Regions from separate parts of the Bradyrhizobium sp. CCBAU 45394 genome, predicted to be linked through region 1. Evidence: riboswitches for the same ligand, from Rfam matches in the RefSeq annotation. Region 1 holds a riboswitch; the other holds the start of a gene.
The links. Region 1 has a riboswitch for cobalamin ahead of metE (5-methyltetrahydropteroyltriglutamate--homocysteine S-methyltransferase). Riboswitches for the same ligand answer to the same signal wherever they lie in the genome.
Positions count from the first base shown of each region.

Region 2: linked by a shared signal. The riboswitch ahead of WN73_RS30690 (DUF1636 family protein) and the one ahead of metE (5-methyltetrahydropteroyltriglutamate--homocysteine S-methyltransferase) in region 1 are both predicted to bind cobalamin.

Region 1 is NZ_LBIX01000119.1:899-6,133, reverse strand. Features, by position in the region: gene WN73_RS12565 (nodulate formation efficiency C protein) at 986-1,852, opposite strand; cobalamin riboswitch at 2,822-3,024, shown strand; gene metE (5-methyltetrahydropteroyltriglutamate--homocysteine S-methyltransferase) at 3,126-5,235, shown strand, end outside.
Region 2 is NZ_LBIX01000172.1:238,151-243,385, forward strand. Features, by position in the region: gene WN73_RS30680 (cobyric acid synthase) at 1-736, opposite strand, end outside; gene cobO (cob(I)yrinic acid a,c-diamide adenosyltransferase) at 748-1,383, opposite strand; cobalamin riboswitch at 1,424-1,643, shown strand; gene WN73_RS30690 (DUF1636 family protein) at 1,739-2,113, shown strand; gene cobW (cobalamin biosynthesis protein CobW) at 2,110-3,159, shown strand; gene cobN (cobaltochelatase subunit CobN) at 3,159-5,235, shown strand, end outside.

The DNA of each region.
Region 1 (5,235 bases):
ATCGCCGGCCGTCTGCTCGACGGATCCGCTATGTTCGCGAGCGTAAGTGTGAAAGTGCGATGATCCGGAATCCATCCTAAAGCAACTCGAAGAGCGCATCGTGAAGCTCCGATATGCGCAGCAGGCTCGTTCAAGACCACCTCGTCTTCTTCGCTCGCAACGGCTTTTCTGACGGGTCAGTGTTGATATCCGTCTCTCCCAGGCGCTGTGCACAATTAATAAGCTATATCTGTAAACATGCCGATCTTCCGCTGGTCGTCGCTCAATGGAGAACGATCGGCATCGTGGGGGCACACTGCGCGGCTAACCGAATTCGCAACCAGCGACGGCGCCAGGACAGGTGGAGCAGAACAAAAGAAGGGCTTTCCCATCCTTCAAATCCGGATCTATAACGTGCAGACGAATGCGCGCGAGGAAATCTAGACCCGACTCAGTTCGGTCCTCGATGCCTCGCGCACGGCTCCAGGGCTCCTCGCCGGGGGCACTCGGAAAATGACGCGCGGTCAGGGAAGTATGCCGGCGTCCCTAACACCGCCAGGTTCCCGGGTACCCTCTTAACCGAGTTCATCGCAGCACTCGGTCCCGCGTGCCGCCTCGGCGTCGCTATGCTCACGCTCCTGCGGTGCCAGTCAGTCGCGCGATGCGCGGCGCACACGCCGGGTCGGGCTTGGGCCGAGGCATCTCCAGGCCGGTCCCGTGAAGAATGGCATGGAGAGCTGGTCCCCTCGCAGATTGGTGTCCCTCCCGCTGCGTGGGGAGCGGGGGGGCCAACCGGCTCTCGCAAGCTGGCACGCGCGCTGAGCTCGACTCCTCGCCGAAAGAGCCGAGCGCAATCGTGCTTCCCGACTTTTCCGATCACGGGCCGAAGGCTCGCGACTGTTGCGAAGGCGTAGCACCGCGGCTTTAGAGCGCATATGTTTTGCAATTTGGTTTGAGGCGCTCGGCGCCCAAGGAGCTACGGCGCGATCCTACTCCGCGCGACCATTTACCGAGGCCCTTCGCGCCCCTCTAACTCTTCCCATTCCTTTAGCTTTATGCGATTGAACCAGGAGCCAGGAGGAAACGCCGCGATACGCTTGGCAAAGAAGGATTGCGGCTCCCAATCGTGTCCTTCGCTCTTCTCGAAAGTGATGACCCCGTTGTGAGTAAAAAAACGCGGCCCGGGGATATTACAGTTCACCAAAATCAGAACGCGCCACAGACCACCTTTCTCGGTCGGCTTTTCATTCGGCCTCGGCAGATAGTCCACTCCAACAGGCTCAACGATAGTGCAGCGGCCCTGCCGCAGAAGATTGCCGAGCTGGCCTTGCGCGGTGGTCACAAAGTTGAAGTTGGCCGGGTCATGCAGAAAGCGAAGGTTTGCGTCCCTTTCGCCATCCGCGACTTCACTGGCGATCAAGGAGAGCGCCAGGGCACGCCAGCCCAATTCCATCGGCTTGGCATAGGTCGACGCAAGTTCAATCGTCCCGTCGAATGCGATCTTCCAGGTGATAACGTACTGTTCGTCTGATTTATTGGCCCGGTGCCTGGTCCACGAGACGAAAACATATTCATTTCGGTCAACTCCTTCAGCAACGCCCCACGTTCGAGGGACGAAGTTTGCCACCTTCGAGACGTTGGAGATAATTTGTTCTATCGTCTCGCCGTCTTGCGCTCGCCACGTTGACTTGACTCTTTCGACAAGGGCGTTGTCGTTGGCACGAACGCTGTTGCTCGTCGCAGCCAGCCCGACCAGGCAGATCAGCGATCGACCGAGATAAAACCATAGCGCGCGTCTTCCAGACATTTTCTTCATAACCGTCGGCCTAACTGGTTTTTCATCGACACGTCGTTGAAAGCGGGCAACCTTCAACCTGTTATGCGCGAGCGCAATAAGTTAGCGTCGACGCGACGGGGCGACCGATGGTGTCCCGCGCGAGCAGGCGCTCCCCTCTATGTCACGCGCCGCTAACTTCAGTCGCCAGCGACAGCCCGGATTTGCTGTGCTGGACATGCCCAGCAGGAGGGCCTGGGCATGCCGATGACTTGCATTCTTCGTGCCAGGTAACAGACGGAAATTCTTACCGGTTTTGTGTCTTCTTTGTCGACTTTCCGACTTGCACACGTTTCGATCGTTCCATTCAGCCTATCCATCGCGGCTTACCCATCCTCGTCCCGCACCGGGTATTCGACGGCGCAGGGGAACGCTTCGGTGCCAAGTTCCTGATGAGAATTCGGAGCACGTTTGCCGCCATTGAACCGTTTGGTTCGGTTGCAGGAATGTGGGCTTTCGATCTCTGCCATGCCTTTGGGCGCTTGTGGCCACGGGGCCGCGGCGCGTTTGGCGCTCCTTTCGCGATATGCGGCGGCTCCGGAAGTCGAGAGCAGCCTCAGTCAGCTGCGGTTTGCACTCGATGGCCAACGACGCCAAGCCGATCTTTACGCCGAGCATTTGGAGTCTGGCTCGCACCGCAAATCAACATGCTCGCCGGTATGTTGCTGACTTTCGCCAGGTGTCTTAGGCCTATTCAATACGGATCCTGTTGGTCGAGAAGGCGGTTGGATGGCGGACGTGCTCGATGAACCGCTGGGAAGCCGGGACTCGCATCAAATGCGTTCTGCTCGAGGCAGCAGTCCCGACCGCGCAAGCCGCATTTGCCCCTTCCACCGATCTGGCGTGCGGCCCCACGCGCACGCAGCTCCGATGGTCATTCCGACATCGCTGATTGGAGAGCGCTTCTACATCGTGGTCAACGAAAGAGATGCACGTCATTCCCGTAGCAGATGTCGCAGCGTTAGCTTGAGATATAATCTGAGAGGTTGACGGAAGAGTTCTCTTGCCGATAATCCAACTCGTCGAGGTTCTCCGGTTTGCATTTGATCCGGAGCTAAGAGGGAAGCCGGTGAAAATGCCGGCGCTGCCCCCGCAACTGTGAGCGGCGAGCCGCTGTCCAACGATGTCACTGAAGCCTGCGCGGCTTCGGGAAGGCCGGACAGCAGCGATGACCCGCGAGCCAGGAGACCTGCCCCGACATCTATTCGTCCGCGGGCGGGGTGTCCCGGTGGTGCGCTAAGCAGCCGTCGCACGCGCGACTTCCCCTGCCTGCGTCCGCCATGGCCTTTGCCCCCAACATGGGGTTAACGCTATGTCTCTTCTCTCCCTTCCGGTTGCCACGCTCGGAACGCCACGCATGGGTCCAAGGCGCGAGCTCAAACGCGCTCTCGAAAGCTATTGGGCCGGAAAAAGCAGCGAACAGCAGTTGCTCGAGGACGCAGCTGGCCTGCGTGCCGCGAACTGGGCTCGTCAGAATTCTATCGGCGTCACGGTGATTCCATCGAACGATTTCTCGCTGTATGACCAGGTGCTCGACACAAGTGTCATGGTTGGCGCCATCCCGGGCATCTACGCCTCGAAAGCCGAGTCCGTTTCGCTCAAGACGTACTTCGCCATGGCCCGCGGTTCACAATGCGACGACCAGGATGCGAGTTGCGGTCACGGACCGCGCGGATTTGGCGCACCCGCGCAGGAGATGACCAAGTGGTTCGACACCAACTACCACTACATGGTCCCCGAGTTTCACGGGGGACAGACTTTCAGACTGTGCTCTCGCAAGCCGATCGAGGAGTATGAGGAAGCTAAGGCCCTTGGCTTCCAGACCCGCCCTGTCCTGATCGGGCCGGTCACATTCCTAAAGCTCGGCAAGAGTGCCGATCCTGCGTTCCAGCCACTCTCGCTACTGGACGATCTGATACCGGTCTATATCGAGGTCCTGCAGGAATTGGCCAAACGCGGGGCAAAGTGGGTTCAGTTCGACGAGCCCTGCCTGGTTCTTGATCTGGGCGAGGTGGCGCGAAAATCCTTGCTACATGCTTATAACCGGCTCGCGAAGGAGGGGCCGGCCATCAAGATCATGGTTGCCAGCTATTTCGGCGACCTAGGCGACAATCTGGACACCGCCTTGAGCCTTCCAGTTGCCGGACTGCACCTCGATCTGGTTCGAGCGCCAGAGTTATTGGATCAGATCATCGCTGGCGGCCGAAGTGATCTTGTCATGTCTCTCGGTGTCATCGACGGCCGGAATGTATGGCGGTCGAATTTGTCGTCGCTCCGCCAGCGGCTGGAACCCGCGATTGCGAAGCTTGGCAAGGATCGTGTACAGATCGCCCCATCCTGTTCGCTGCTTCATGTGCCGGTCGATGTTGAACTCGAGACCGGACTCGCTTCCGACGTCAAGCGTTGGCTTGCTTTCTCGGTTCAGAAGATGCATGAGCTTGCAACCCTGGCGCGGGCACTCGCAGGCGACCAGAATGCTGCGCTAGCTCTTGCCGAGTCGGAATGTGCCGCGACTGTCCGCCGGACTTCCCCGAAAATCCGTGATGCCAATGTCGCTGTCCGGATGAGAGCGATCGACCAGACCATGCGCCGGCGCGCCAGCCCATTTGCCCGTCGTGTCGAGATCCAAAGCAATCGTTTCGGACTACCGGCTTTCCCTACCACGACGATCGGATCGTTTCCGCAGAGCACAGAGGTCCGGAATGCCCGTGCAGCGCATGCACGAGGCGCGATGAGCGACGAGCAATACGACCGGTTCCTCAAGGAGGAGACTGCGCGCGCCGTACGTTGGCAGGAGGATATCGGTCTTGACGTCCTCGTGCACGGCGAATTTGAGCGCAATGACATGGTGCAGTACTTCGGCGAGCACCTCGCCGGCTTCGCATTTACCACGAACGGATGGGTGCAATCCTACGGCTCGCGCTGCGTCAGGCCACCGATCCTGTTTGGCGATGTCTTGCGGTCGAAGCCGATCACCGTGGAGTGGTGGCGCTACGCGCAATCACTAACCAGGAAGCCGATGAAGGCGATGTTGACCGGACCGGTGACGATCTTGAACTGGTCCTTTGTTCGCGATGATATTCCCAGAAGCGAGATCTGCCGCCAGATTGCGCTCGCGATCCGAGACGAAGTCCGCGATCTCGAGAACGCTGGTGCGACCATGATCCAGATCGACGAAGCTGCACTCCGCGAAGGATTGCCGTTGCGTCGATCGGAGTGGACGGCTTATCTCGACTGGGCCGTGGATTGCTTCCGCATCTGCTCATCTGGCGTCGCCGATCAAACGCAAATTCATACGCATATGTGCTACTCGGAGTTCAACGACATCATGGGTGCGATCGCTGCAATGGACGCGGATGTCATCTCGATCGAGACGTCGCGCTCGAAAATGGAACTACTCGACGCGTTCAGGAACTACGAAT
Region 2 (5,235 bases), on a different contig from region 1:
TTCGCGCATCACTCAGGCCCAGCGCGTCCTCGGCGGGCAGCTCGCCGGCGCGCGCAAACCAGGGCAGCACACCAAAACCGCGCCAGGCGGTCTTTGCTTCGATCAGCTTGTAGCCGTCATCGAACAGCGTGGGATCGCCGCGAAATTTGTTGATGACAAAACCCTGGATCATCGCGGCATCGTCGGGGTCGATCACCGTCTTGATGCCGACGAGCTGGGCGATGACGCCGCCACGGTCGATATCGCCGATCAGCACGACGGGCACGTCGGCCTTGCGCGCAAAACCCATGTTGGCGATGTCGGCCTTGCGCAAATTGACCTCGGCGGGGCTGCCGGCGCCTTCGACCAGCACGAGATCGGCGCGCGCCTTCAACCGCTCAAAGCTCTCCAGCACCGCGCCCATCAATGACGGTTTCATCGCCGCGTATTCGCGCGCCCGCGCGGTCGCGATGCGTTTGCCGTGGACAACGACCTGCGCGCCGACATCGGTCTCGGGCTTCAGGAGCACCGGGTTCATGTCGGTGTGCGGCTCGACGCCGGCGGCGAGGGCTTGCAGTGCTTGGGCGCGGCCGATCTCGCCGCCGTCGACGGTCACGGCGGCATTGTTCGACATGTTCTGCGGCTTGAAGGGAAGCACGCGCAGCCCACGCCGCGTGAAGGCGCGCGCAAGGCCGGCGACGATGAGCGACTTGCCCACGTCCGAGCCGGCCCCCTGGATCATCAATGCGCGCGCCATCGCGTGTGTCTTCAGAACTCGACGCCGGCTTGCGCCTTGATGCCGGAGCGGAACGGATGCTTGACCAGCGTCATCTCGGTGACGAGGTCGGCGATCTCGATCAGCTCGTCCTTGGCATTGCGCCCGGTGAGCACGACATGTGTCATCGCAGGCTTTTGCGTCGTCAGGAACTCGACGACCTCAGCGATATCGAGGTAGTCGTAGCGCAGCGCGATGTTGATCTCGTCGAGCACGACCATGCGCAAGCTGGGATCGAGAATCAGCTCCTTGGCCTTCTCCCAGCCGGCGCGCGCAGCGGCGATGTCGCGGGCGCGGTCCTGCGTCTCCCAGGTGAAACCTTCGCCCATCGCGTGGAACTGGCAGAGATCGCCGAAATGGCCGGTGAGGAGGCGCCGCTCGCCTGTATCCCAGGCGCCCTTGATGAACTGCACGACCGCGCAGGGGAAGCCATGGGCGACGCAGCGCACGATCATGCCGAAGGCGGAGGAGGACTTGCCCTTTCCGGCGCCGGTATGGACGATGATGAGGCCCTTCTCGCCGCTCTTGGTCGCCATGATCTTGTCGCGGGCGGCCTTCTTCTTCGCCATTTTCGCGGCGTGGCGGGCATCGGTTTCCTCGGCCGTTTGGGTATCCGGTTCAGGCGTCATCGGACGGGGTCCTTCGGCTTGACAAGAGGCGGCCAGGGGCAAATGGTGGCCCGGCGTTGGTTCCTGTCCTATGACAGGCGAAGAGGGAATGCGATAGGGTCCGAATCGGCAAGATTTGGGTCCAAAATGCAGCCGCCCCCGCGACCGTGACCGGAGAGATGCCCGAGGCCACTGATCCCTGACGGGATCGGGAAGGCGGGGATCGAAGGGCAAAACCCTGCTCCGCAAGCCGGGAGACCTGCCAGCGCGGACGATTTTGGACCGGCGGACGGGGTGTTCCGCGACGGGGAAGCGGACCCTCGCAAGACCGGTTCGTGGGCCTCTTCGCCTCCCGCTGTTTATTCTGGAAGAGGCGATGAGCGTCACACTTCACGTCTGCATTACCTGCCGTGCCGGCGAGACGCTTGGCGAGGGCGAAGTCACGCCGGGCAAGCGCCTTCACGGTGCGATTGTCGACGCCGGCGTGCCCGATGGTGTCACTGTGGTTCCGGTCGAATGCCTGTCGGCATGCAGCCAGGGCTGCTCGGTGGCGCTCAGTGCGCCCGGCCGCTGGTCCTATGTCTATGGCCGCCTGTCGGACGCCAACGCGCGCGACGTGATCGCAGGCGCCGCCGCCTATGCGGCCGCGCCCGACGGCCTTGTGCCCTGGCGCAGCCGTCCCGAGATCTTCCGCAAGCAGTCGCTTGCGCGCATTCCCCCCATTGCCGTCGTGCCGGAGGCCGCCGAATGAACTCGCTCGCAAAAGTCCCGGTCACGGTGGTCACCGGCTTTCTCGGCTCCGGCAAGACGACGCTGATCCAGCATTTGCTCGCCAACCCCAACGGCAAGAAGCTCGCGGTGCTCGTCAACGAGTTCGGCAGCGAGGGCGTCGACGGCCAGATTCTGAAGTCCTGCGCCGATGCCAATTGCCCGGAGGAAAACATCGTCGAGCTCGCCAATGGCTGCATCTGCTGCACCGTTGCCGACGATTTCATCCCGACCATGGAGCTGTTGCTGGCGCGGCCGGTGAGGCCCGATCACATCCTGATCGAGACCTCGGGCCTGGCGCTGCCCAAGCCCTTGCTTAGGGCGTTCGACTGGCCGGAGATCCGTTCGCGCATCACCGTTGACGGTGTGATCGCGCTGGCCGATGCCGAGGCCGTCGCCGCCGGCCGTTTCGCGCCGGACCCGGCCGCAGTGGAAGCGCAGCGGGCGGCGGACGAAAATCTCGATCACGAGACGCCGCTGTCGGAAGTGTTCGAGGACCAGATCGCCTGCGCCGACATCGTGCTGCTGACCAAGGCCGATCTTGCCGGCCCGGCGGGACTCGAAGCGGCCAAGGCTGCCATCACCGCCGAGATGCCGCGCCGCGTGCCGATGCTTGCCGTTACCGACGGCGCGATCGATGCGCGCGTCATCCTCGGTCTCGGTGCCGCCGCCGAGAATGATCTTGCCGCGCGCCCGTCGCATCACGACGGCGAGGAGGAGCATGAGCACGACGATTTTGCGTCCGTCGTGATCGATCTTCCGGAAGTCGGCGACGTCGATGCGCTGGTCGCCTCGGTTCAGCGCCTGGCGCGCGAGCAGAACGTGCTGCGTGCCAAGGGTTACATCGCGGTCGCGGGCAAGCCGATGCGCCTGCTGCTCCAGGCCGTCGGCGAGCGCGTGCGTCACCAGTTCGACAAGCCCTGGGGCGCGCTCGCGCGGCAGTCAAAGCTCGTCGTGATCGGCGAGCACGGCGATATCGACGAGGCCGCGATAAGAGCGGGACTTGGTCTTTCAGGATCTGGCATCTGATGCACGTCGTCTTCCGCGAGAGCCGCGGTCTCGAGGAGACCGCGACGCCAAGGGACATCGGCCAGGACCCGGCCGATCTCGTGGTGCTCTCGTATTCGGATTCCGATCTTGCCGCGTTCGCGGCCGGCTGGCGGCGTGGCCGCGACAGCCTGCCGTCGCTGCGGCTCGCCAATCTCGCCGAACTGCGTCATCCGCTTTCGATCGACACCTACATCGAGCGCACGCTGGCCCAGGCACGCGGCATTCTGGTCCGCCTGATCGGCGGCGAGTCCTATTGGCCCTACGGTCTCGCGGCTCTCCAGCAACTCGCGCAGGCGCGCGGTATCGTGCTCGCCGTGCTGCCGGCCGACGGCCGCGACGACACGCGGCTCGATGCATACTCAACGCTGCCTGTCTCGACGCTGCGCCGGCTCAAGGTGCTCTGCGACACCGGCGGTCCGGTCGCAGCGCAGGCCGCGATTGCGCAACTTGCGCTGGCCTCGGGACTCTATGCCGGTCCGGTCGTCGGCGAGACGACCGTGCCCGAGATGGGCTTTTACGAGCCCGCGCGCGGTGTCATCGCCGTGCCGACCGCCGGCGAGGGCAAGCCTCGCGCGCTGGTGACGTTTTATCGGTCGTACCTGACCGCCGCGGACACCGGTCCGGTCGATGCGCTGATTGCGACGCTGCGCGAGAAGGGATTTGACGCCTATGGCGTGTTCGTCACCTCGCTGAAGGCCGCGGGCGTCGCGGACTGGCTGCGGCTCCAGCTCGTGGAAAATCCTCCGGCCGCGATCGTCAATGCGACCGCGTTCTCCGCGATCGGCGACGACGGCACGACACCGTTCGATGCGGCATCGTGTCCCGTGTTCCAGGTCGCGCTTTCCACCGCGCGGCGCGAGGACTGGGCGGAATCGCTGCGCGGCCTGTCGCCCGGCGACCTCGCGATGCATGTGGTGCTGCCCGAAGTCGACGGCCGCCTGTTTGCGGGCGTGGTGAGTTTCAAGTCGGCTGCGGAACGTGATCCCGACCTGCAATTCTCGCATCTTGCCCATCGCCCGGATCCGGAGCGCGTGAAGGCCATCGCCGCGCGCGTCGCGGCCTGGCAGAAGCTCGCGGTGAAGCCGGCCGGCGAGAAGCGGCTGGCGGTCGTGCTGTCGAACTATCCGGGCCGCCCGCACCAGATCGCGCACGCAGTGGGTCTTGACGCGTTGGCCTCGGTCGAAGCCTTGATGTCCGATCTTGCGGGGACCGGCCTCGATGTCGTGCCGGTCCAGGCTCTCGGTGAGACGCTGCTGAGGCGGCAACTCACCTGGAGCGTCGCCGAATACAGCGCGGCGCTCTCGCGTCTTCCGCAATCCTTGCAGGATGATCTCGCGCAAGCCTGGGGCGCGCCGGAGAGCGACCCGAGCTGCCGCGACGGCGCGTTCCACTTCGCCGCGATCCAATGCGGCAAGTCGATCATCGCGGTTCAGCCGGAACGCGGCGATGCAACCACGCGCGACGCCGACTATCACGATCTCGCCCGCACGCCGCGGCATGCCTATGTCGCGTTCTATCTCTGGCTCCGCGAGCAGGGCTGCGATGCTGTCGTGCACATGGGCGCGCATGGCACGCTGGAATGGCTGCCGGGAAAATCCGTGGCGCTGTCATCGAGCTGCTGGCCGGAAGCCCTGATCGGTGATCTGCCTGTCATCTATCCCTTCATCGTCAACGATCCCGGCGAGGCCGCGCAGGCCAAGCGGCGCATCGGTGCCGTCACCATCGGCCACCTGCCGCCGCCGCTCGAAAAGTCCGCCGTGCCGGATGGCCTGCGCAGGCTCGAACAGCTCCTCGACGAATATTCGACGGCCGATGGTCTCGATCCCGCCCGCCGCCAGCGGCTGATCGCCGCGATCCGGGACGAAGCCCGCGTGGCCGGACTGGAGGACGATCTCGGCCTCGATGCATCGGCAGCGCCAGCCGAAGCGATCCCGCGGATCGACCGCTTCGTCTGCGATCTCAAGGAAAGCCAGTTCGGCGACGGCCTGCACGTGTTCGGCCGCGGCGCCTGCGGCGAAGCGGAGCGGGACGCGCTGCGTGCCGCACTTGCGGGCC